3 regions of the Marinomonas dokdonensis genome follow, and region 2 is predicted to be linked to each of the others. Evidence: predicted binding sites of a transcription regulator. Region 2 holds the regulator's gene; each other region holds the start of a gene.
What was found. Region 2 encodes sigma-54, which starts transcription at its own class of promoters, with help from an activator protein. Its sites were predicted from a motif close to TGGCACNNNNNTTGCTNT; they were not measured.
Positions count from the first base shown of each region.

Region 1: a site for sigma-54 is predicted at 1,339-1,356, ahead of ACUM5Y_RS14405 (isoamylase early set domain-containing protein). Genes of this name have one in related genera too.
Region 3: a site for sigma-54 is predicted at 1,384-1,401, ahead of glnL (nitrogen regulation protein NR(II)). Genes of this name have one in related genera too.

Region 1 is NZ_JBRAND010000006.1:92,372-95,657, forward strand. Features, by position in the region: gene olsF (bifunctional ornithine lipid synthase OlsF) at 1-969, shown strand, start outside; gene ACUM5Y_RS14400 (hypothetical protein) at 976-1,122, opposite strand; gene ACUM5Y_RS14405 (isoamylase early set domain-containing protein) at 1,416-1,721, shown strand; gene betB (betaine-aldehyde dehydrogenase) at 1,942-3,286, shown strand, end outside.
Region 2 is NZ_JBRAND010000004.1:52,708-55,993, forward strand. Features, by position in the region: gene ACUM5Y_RS10995 (HPr family phosphocarrier protein) at 1-76, opposite strand, end outside; gene ACUM5Y_RS11000 (PTS sugar transporter subunit IIA) at 86-535, opposite strand; gene ACUM5Y_RS11005 (RNA polymerase factor sigma-54) at 555-2,039, opposite strand; gene lptB (LPS export ABC transporter ATP-binding protein) at 2,116-2,841, opposite strand; gene lptA (lipopolysaccharide transport periplasmic protein LptA) at 2,852-3,286, opposite strand, start outside.
Region 3 is NZ_JBRAND010000001.1:897,720-901,005, reverse strand. Features, by position in the region: gene ntrC (nitrogen regulation protein NR(I)) at 1-274, opposite strand, end outside; gene glnL (nitrogen regulation protein NR(II)) at 271-1,356, opposite strand; gene glnA (glutamate--ammonia ligase) at 1,563-2,969, opposite strand.

The DNA.
Region 1 (3,286 bases), on a different contig from region 2:
CTTAGAGATAAAGACAAAAATAAACTGGTTAAGCGCCACCTTTACCGCATTGCCAAGGGCAAAAAGCCTTTACTGAAAACCGAAAAGACGGTCGACCATCCACAGAATCGACAGTTAATTAAAAACGAGTTGAAGCAGTCTGAGCACCTAGGCAGCACCAAGGACAACAAGCAGATTTATCTATTTGATTACAATCCAAGCTCCGTCACCATGAAGGAAATCGGCCGACTACGTGAAATAGCCTTTCGACAAGTGGGAGAAGGCACTGGAGAACGTACCGATTTAGATAAATTTGATCAGTACTATCGCCATCTTATTTTGTGGGACGAAGAAGAGTTAGAAATTGTCGGCGCCTACCGCATAGGGGAAGTCGCCCGTTACATGAGAGATAAGAGCAGTAACAAAATCTACAGTGCCGAGCTGTTCCGCTACTCTTGCGACATGGAACCCTATTTTGAACAAGGCATAGAGCTGGGGCGTAGTTTTGTACAGCCGAAATATTGGGGCAAACGCAGCCTGGATTACTTATGGTATGGCATTGGCGCCTATTTAAACCGTCACCCAGATATTCGCTATATGTTTGGTCCAGTGAGCTTAAGCAACAGCTACCCGCAAATTGCCAAGGACCTTATTGTGGCCTTTTACAAAAAATATTATGCCGACAATGAGCATCTAGCTCGTTCTTATACGCCCTACCAAATTAATCCAGATCACAATGAATTGATCGCTGGGTTATTTACAGGAGAAAGCTACGAAGAAGATTTTAGAGCATTAAAAGAGCAACTGGGTCATGTGGGTGCTAGCGTGCCGACCTTGTTTAAGCAGTACAGTGAGTTGTGTGAAGCAGGAGGGGTTCGCTTCTTAGACTTTGGGGTCGATGCCGACTTTGGCTATTGCGTTGACGGCTTAGTCCTAGTGGACTTAGAAAAAGTCAAAGAAGCGAAACATAAGCGTTACCGTGGTGCTTAGAGACACTTAGAAAGGGCCATGGTGACCATGGCCACTGTGATGATGTTTAGGTTGGTATGGCTTTTTGTGAGCTTTTTTCACCACCATTAAGTAAACAACCTTAATTAACAGCATGACACTTAGCACGAGAAGAACGATCAGTTGTAAGTCCATAACAACACCTCATTTTTCGCTGAATATTATTTCAGTCTAGTACAGAAATAATAAATGTGGCGATTTTTACCTGCACCAAGAGATAACAGAATGCATACCTTTTGCGTATTAAAAGGTGCAATTCGACTAGGGTTAAACAGTTTTTTCGCTTTGAGCACTACTTATTGATCCAGGACTTTAGAAATTTTTATCAGCAGATTAACCACTTATTACCTTTGGCTTAGGATTTGCTTCATTGAACGTAGAAGGATTTGCCATTAAAACCGTCAAGTGAGTTACCCGAGGAGCAGGAAATGATTGAAAAAAAATTTCTCAAGACAAAACCGGAATGCAAAATTAAATTTTCTTTGCCTGCTGACTTAGTTGGCGATGCCAAAAGCATCTCAGTGGTAGGTGATTTCAATGATTGGGATCCTGCCAGTCATCCAATGCGAAAACAAAAAAATGGTCTATTTAGCTGCACGGTTAATCTAGCAGTAGCCTCAGCATACCAATTTCGTTACCTGCTCGACTCAAACCAATGGCTGAATGACGACCAAGCCGACAGCTATGCCACCAGCCCAATCAGTCACGAAGCTAACTGCGTCCTTAGTCTATAAACCACTCTAATTAAGCAGGCCTTATTTGACTAAAATGTAGGCCTGCCTTCTCCCTCGTTATTTGCCAATCAACGACATCTCTATGCTCCATAAGAGTTTTTAGCCTGTTGCAGGCTGGGTTTCACCTGTCAAAAAGTGTACAATGTTTTTATTAAATGCGCGTTTAATAAAACCGTTTTTCATCAATGGCAAACTATCGCAACACACAAAGAGGGTTATCATGGCACATCACCAACAGTACATTCATGGCCAATATCATGGTTCCACGAGTGAGGAAACTTTTGACAGCCTCAATCCTGCCACTGGCGAAGTAATCGCTACCATAGAGCAAGCTGGCCAAGCTGAACTGGATGCTGCAGTAGCTTCTGCTATCCAAGGGCAAAAAGTTTGGGCTGCCATGAGCCCTGTAGAACGCGGCCGTATTCTTAAAAAAGCAGCGGATTTATTGCGTGAACATAACGAAGAGCTAGCACGCCTAGAAGTGCTTGATACGGGTAAGCCACTGCAAGAAGCCATCTGTGTAGACATTGAAACAGGTGCCGATGTTATTGAATACTACGCGGGCTTAACCAATAAAATCCAAGGGGAATACCAAGATTTAGGTAATGGTAATTTCTTTTATACCCGCCGTGAGCCGCTTGGTGTTTGTGCTGGCATAGGCGCTTGGAATTATCCGATTCAAATTGCTTGCTGGAAGTCTGGTCCTGCCCTCGCTGCAGGTAATGCCATGATCTTCAAACCTTCTGAGGAAACCCCTCTAACGGCTCTGAAACTTGCTGAAATATACACTCAAGCAGGCTTACCAGACGGTGTTTTCAATGTGGTTCAAGGGGACGCTCGGACGGGGCAAATGATTACCAGCCACCCACAAATCGACAAGGTTTCCTTCACCGGAGAAGTCGGTACAGGTAAAAAAGTGATGGCGGCTTCAGCCCAATCTTTAAAGCAGGTCACCATGGAACTTGGCGGTAAATCGCCCATGATTATTTTCCCAGATATGCCGGTAGATCAAGCAGTTTCAGCGGCAATGCTGGCCAACTTTTACACCCAAGGGGAAGTCTGCACCAATGGTACTCGAGTGTTTGTTCATCAAGACATCATGGACGCTTTCACCGCCGAGCTAAAAACTCGCACCCAAGCTATGGTAGTTGGTGACCCAATGGACATGGACACACAAGTGGGCGCACTCATTTCTAAAGACCACATGCACAAGGTATTAGGTTTTATTGAAGCCGCCAAAGCCGCAGGCGCTAAGCTACTGTGTGGCGGTTATCAGGTGACTGAAAATTGTTTAGACAAAGGCGCTTTTGTGGCACCTACTGTCTTCACCGAATGTACGGATGATATGCCGCAGGTTAAGGATGAAATCTTCGGTCCTGTTATGTCTGTGTTGAGTTTTAGTGATGAAGACGAAGTTATCGCGCGCGCCAATGACACCAAATATGGCTTGGCCGCTGGAGTATTCACCAAAGACTTCGCCCGTGCTCATCGCGTGATCAATCAGCTACAAGCGGGCATTTGTTGGATCAATGCTTGGGGTGCATCTCCAGCCGAGATGCCAGTGG
Region 2 (3,286 bases):
TTGTTTCAATAAGCTTGCCGGCGGCACGAGCATGCAAGCCTAACTTATTTATAATGGTAACTGTCTCTTCAAGCATGGCTGTTCCTTATAATAAAGAGTGGAACGTGTTGAACAATTCTTCGTCAGTCTTCGCCGCTCTAAGTTTGTCTAGGGTTTCTGAAGATTGCGCCATTTCGGCAATTTTCGCCAGCGTTGATAAATGCTGGTCACATTCATGTGGCGGTACAATTAAGGCAAAAATCAAATCCACAGGCTTTCTATCGATGGAGTCAAAATCAATCGCTTCGTTGAGGGACAAGACGACAACTGCCGTATGGTTAGCTGACTCAAGACGACAATGAGGAATGGCGATACCGTTACCAACCCCTGTACTGCCTAGTTTTTCACGCCCTAAAAGAGCATCGTAAACAGCGCTGTTTTCACAGTGTAAGCGGTCCGAAACAATGCTGGCTAGGTTCTCTAAAACTCTTTTTTTACTCACTATGTCTTGTTTGGCAAAACACAACTCAGTTTTTAGTAGTGATTTCAATGGCATGATAAAGGTCACATCCGTCTTAAATCAGTCGTTTTCGTTCATTGGAAGGAGGGATGTTCATCGCCTCTCGGTATTTGGCGACAGTCCTTCGCGCTACTTGAATGCCTTGGTCCGCTAGCGTTGTCGCCAGCTTATTGTCACTCAGTGGTTTCTTAGGTGGCTCTTCCGCCACCAATTTCTTGATCATGGCTCGGATGGCGGTTGAAGAGCACTCACCACCTGAGGCTGTATTTACATGGCTGGAGAAAAAGTATTTAAGCTCAAAAATACCTTTTGGCGTGTGCATGTATTTCTGCGTTGTCACACGGGAAATGGTTGATTCATGCATGCCGACTTCTTCTGCAACATCATGCAATACCATAGGTTTCATGGCTTCTTCGCCAAGCTCAAAAAAGTCAATTTGGCGGTTTACAATACAGCTGGCTACTTTTAACAAAGTTTCATTACGGCTTTGTAAACTTTTTATGAACCATTTTGCTTCTTGCAAAGAGGTCTTAATGTAGGTGGCATCTTCCGTGTTGACGGCTGTGCTCGCCATGGCTGAATAAGTTTCATTGATTTTGACGGGTGGCAGGGCGTCGTTATTGAGCTCCACTTGCCAAACATCATTCACCTTTTTCACCGAAACATCAGGAATAACATAATCGGTATCGCCATGATCAATAACAGAGCCAGGTCTTGGATTAAGCTGTTGAATTAAATCAATGACCTCTTTTAAAGCGGCTTCCTTGAGCTTGGTTTTACGGATTAACTGCGTAAAGTCGCGGTTGCCTAATAGAGGTAAGTAATTATCAATTAGATTGTGAGTATTTTTATAAAGAGGGTGATTCTGGAAAGCTTCCAGTTGTACTAATAAACAGTCTCTTAAATCAATTGAACACACACCAACCGGATCAAAGCGCTGAAGTCTGTGCTGCACGGCAATGACTTCATCAAACTCTAGGTCCTCAAGCTCTTGGCTTAGAGATTGCCAAATGTCGTCCGGTGTAATGCTCAGATAACCATCAGATTTAACACATTCAATAATGGCGTAAGCGATTTCAATGTCCCGGTCAGACATGTGGGTTAGATTAAGCTGCCAAATGAGATGGTCTTGAATGCTTTCATCAGGAGCATTGCGGCTTTCAAAATCTGTGTCGCCACCTTCGTAGCCACTCTGTTCGCCTATTGATGCCGAGTTCTGATAGGTGTCATCCCAATTACTATCAATAGACAGCTCTTCAGGAATGCTATCCGTCCATTCAGATTCAATGCGAGCTTCTTCAGCTTCGATAACAGGGTTTTCTGATTCGGTTTTTTTATCCGTTTTTTCTTCGCTGCTTGTTGTAGTTTGGACGATAGGGCTTTCATCGTCGTCAATTTCAAGCAGGGGATTGGATTCAAGAAATTCATGGATCTCTTGCTTCAAATCTAAAGTAGAGAGTTGCAACAGGCGTATGGCTTGTTGTAACTGAGGTGTCATGGTCAGTTGTTGACCGATTTTAAGCTGTAAAGACTGCTTCATAAAGCAACTCTTTCTAAATAGGTGAATTGGAACGAGTTATGCATACTACTCTCTTTGAACAATAATGATAAGGGGGTTATAGGCGGAAATCGTCGCCTAGATATACCTTTTTCACCTGTTCATTATTGATAACGGTTTCCGCGTCGCCAGAAGCAATGATATGACCATTGCCGACTATGTAGGCTTTATCACAGATGTCTAGGGTTTCTCGTACGTTATGGTCGGTGATTAAAACACCTATGCCACTGTCTTGCAGATGCTTGATGATGAGCTTGATGTCGCCCACCGAAATCGGGTCTACACCCGCGAAAGGTTCATCTAATAAAATGAACTTTGGATTCATTGCCAGAGCGCGAGCAATTTCTACGCGGCGTCTTTCGCCACCGGAAAGGGCCATGCCGAGGTTCTTGCGAATGTGAGTAACATGAAACTCTTCAAGCAAACTTTCAAGCTTTTCTGCTTGCTGAGCTTTGTTTAGCTCCTTGCGAGTCTCCAAAATAGCGGAAATATTGTCTTCTACAGACATTTTACGAAAGATGGAGGCTTCTTGGGGTAAGTAGCCAATGCCTTTTTGTGCACGGGTATGCATGGCATTACTGGTGATGTCTTGACCATCAATAAAAATACCGCCAGCATCATTGCTCACCATGCCCACAATCATGTAGAAGCAAGTGGTTTTGCCTGCGCCATTAGGGCCTAATAAACCGACGGCTTGACCAGATTCAACAGATAAAGAAACATCTTTCACCACTTGGCGCTTTTTATAGCTCTTGGCGAGATGTTTTGCTTCTAGAAGTGCCATGTCATTCTCTTTATTCTTCTGTTTGAGGTTGTAATGTCATAGTGACGCGACCAGTGCCTTTTTTGCTGGCTTCAAAGGCGCCAGTGTTCACCATATACAAGATATAATCGGCAGAAACCTTGTTGTCGGTTTGATTCAGGTAGCCATCTCCAGTGATCTCCAGTCGGCCTAGAGTCGTTGAGTAATGAATTTGGTTGCCTTGGCTAATCACCATGTTGCCTTCGAGATCAATCTGCTGGCTGAATTTGGCAGGCTTACCCTTAGCTTCAAGCTTATTAAATTGCTGTGTTGCTAAATCAGTATTGATTTTTAGGTAGTCCGCTTCAATTTGGATTGAACCTTGAGTAATAAACACATTGCCTGTGTAAATGGCTTCCCCAGTTTGCTGATCAAAAGAGGCTTCATCCGCCTGTATGTCAAGAGGTTGGCGGGTATCATCAGGAAG
Region 3 (3,286 bases), on a different contig from region 2:
CTGCACTTTCTAGGTCGGAGTGCGCCGTCATGATAATCACCGGTAAATAAGGGTGATCTTTTTGGAGTTTATTCAGCAGTGTTAAACCATCCATGCCCGGCATGCGAATATCACTAATGATGGCGCTAGGTTGGTCCTTGGCTAACATGCTAACGAGGTTTTCGGCAGAATCGAACAGCTTACACTGAATGCCTTCTTGTTCTAGGGTTTTCTCTAGCACCCAACGGATAGAGCGATCGTCATCTACGATCCATACAGTGTCTTCTGGTGTCATGGGTTTGTCTCCTGAGCGGTGGCTTTCGTCTCAATAGGTATTAAGATGTTAAATTCGGTGGATTTAGCGTTGCTGTTGCATTCGATGATGCCTTCATGTTGGTGGACAACAGATTGAGAAATGGACAATCCCAGTCCTGTACCGTCGGCACGTCCGCTAACCATTGGGTAAAATAAGGTTTTCAAAATATGGGGTGGAATGCCCGGGCCGTTGTCGATAATGCTGATCTTGCACACTAGACGATGGCGGCTAGCCCCTATGGTAAATTGGCGCAAGGCACGGGTAACAATGCGTATTTCTTTGTAGTCGTTCGGATTTCCTTCAAGCAAGGCTTGCATAGCATTGCGTGTAACATTAAGAAGAGCTTGGATGAGCTGAGACTCGTCTCCCACAATGTCTGGAATACTTGGGTCATAGTCACGGATAATTTCGATTTTACCGTCCGACTCCACCAAGATTAGTTGGCGAACCCGTTCAATCACCTTGTGGATATTGAGCGGTTTGTTTTTCGGTAACTGTCGCGGTCCTAATAGACGATCCACTAGATCCCGCAGGCGATCGGATTCTTCAATAATTACTTGGGTGTAATCGTTAAGCGCTTCGTCGGTAAAGGCGCGGCTGATCAACTGGGCGGCACCACGAATACCGCCTAGTGGGTTTTTGATTTCATGGGCAAGGCCGCGAACCAGTTCTTTACTGCTTTGGTGATTGGCAATGAGTTCACCTTCTTGGAAGATGCGCTTCATTCTGTCTCTAGGGTAGAACTCAATCAATAAGCTTTCGGCTAGGTGGGCGCTGCCTAAAACAGGGGTCACCGTGTAATCACAAAACAGTTTTTTGCCATTAATGCGCACCACTTCCGCTTCACGCTTGGTGAAGGGGTAGCCTGTTTCCAAGGCATTACGCAGAGCATCAAGACTACTGTCGTCATCGCTGAAAGCGCTACTGACACTTTGTCCGTATATGCGGCGACGGCTAATCGCCAATAAAATCTCTGCGGCCGGATTAAGGTATACAATTTCGAGTTGCTGATTGATCTGAATAACAGCAGTCGACAAATGGTCAATTAATAAACTATGCACGGTGAGCCTCTCTAGTGATCCTATCTAACTGCAAAAAACGAACCAACATTGGGCAATTTGAAAGCGCCTATTTGTCTAGGTAGATCAGGATTGGGTCAGGAATGATTGCTCTATTTTGGTGCGACTGTCTAGTGTTGTTTATTTTAGGGCAAAAAAAAGCCCCGATATGAATCGAGGCCTTTTAGAGTTTTTAGTGCTATGAAAACTTATACGCTGTAGTAAAGTTCGAATTCTACAGGGTGAGTTGTCATAGAAACGCGCTGAGCATCGCCAGACTTAAGGTCGATGTAAGCATCGATCATTTCGTCAGTGAATACACCGCCTTCTGTTAGGAATGCGCGGTCTTCGCTTAGAGATTTCAGAGCTTCTTCTAGGCTTGAAGCAACTGTTGGGATTGCCAACGCTTCTTCTGCTGGAAGATCGTACAAATCTTTGTCTGCAGCATCGCCAGGGTGGATCTTGTTCTTGATACCGTCAAGACCAGCCATCAACATAGATGCGAAAGCTAGGTATGGGTTAGCGGTTGGATCAGGGAAACGTGCTTCGATACGCTTGCCTTTAGGGCTCGCAACGTAAGGAATACGGATAGAAGCAGAACGGTTACGAGCAGAGTATGCCAACATAACTGGTGCTTCGAAACCTGGAACAAGACGCTTGTAAGAGTTAGTTGAAGCGTTAGTGAACGCGTTCAATGCTTTAGCGTGCTTGATGATACCACCGATGTAGTAAAGCGCTGTTTCAGAAAGGCCTGCGTATTGGTCACCAGCAAATTGGTTAACGCCGTCTTTCCAGAAAGATTGGTGAACGTGCATACCAGAACCGTTATCGCCAACGATTGGTTTCGGCATGAAAGTCGCTGTTTTGCCGTAAGCGTGAGCAACGTTGTGTACACAGTACTTCATTACTTGTACTTCGTCGGCTTTCTTAACTAGAGTGTTGAATTTAACACCGATTTCGTTCTGACCAGCTGTTGCTACTTCGTGGTGATGAACCTCGATTGTTTGGCCCATTGCTTCGATAGCGTTACACATAGCGCCACGTAGGTCATGGTGAGAATCAACTGGTGGTACTGGGAAGTAACCGCCTTTAACGAATGGACGGTGACCCATGTTACCGCCTTCGATAGACTTGTTAGAAGACCATGCTGCTTCTTCAGAGTTGATCTCTACAGAACAACCAGACATGTCTGCTTTCCATTTAACATCGTCAAAGATGAAGAATTCTGGCTCTGGGCCGAAGAATGCTGTGTCACCTAGACCTGTAGACTTCAAGAACTCTTCTGCGCGCAATGCAACAGAGCGTGGGTCACGGTCGTAGCCTTGCATAGTTGCAGGTTCGATGATGTTACAACGAACAATAACAGTCACTTCTTCAGTGAAAGGATCTAATAGAGCCGTTTCAGGCTGAGGCATCATGATCATGTCAGATTCGTTAATGCCTTTCCAACCAGCGATAGAAGAACCGTCAAACATTTGACCAGTTTCAAAAAATTCTTCATCTACAGAAGCTGCTGGGATAGTTACATGCTGTTCTTTACCTTTAAAATCGGTAAAACGAAGGTCTACCCACTTCGCTTCGTGCTCAGCAATCAAGGCAAGGGTCATGTTTGACATAATTGTTCTCCAATGAAATAAGTAAAATTACTTTCGTTAAATAGAGTGCTTCACTAAGAAGCGCAATTTGGGTTTTATAAAGCATTTCCTGTGCCAGAAATCTGTGCGGACAAATATTCTTTTAAATAACAACAAGATAAAAGCTTTTCGCAAAAGGCTTTGCTTTTTTAAAGAGCATAACTCAATCCAATATCACATAAAGTGAATCTTTTTGGTGCGTATAATGTTGTTTTGTTCTTTTGTGGTGCGTTAATTATTGTTTTCGCCTAGGCGGACTTTTCTTTATACTTGCGCCTCCTTAATCCCCAACTGGTTGC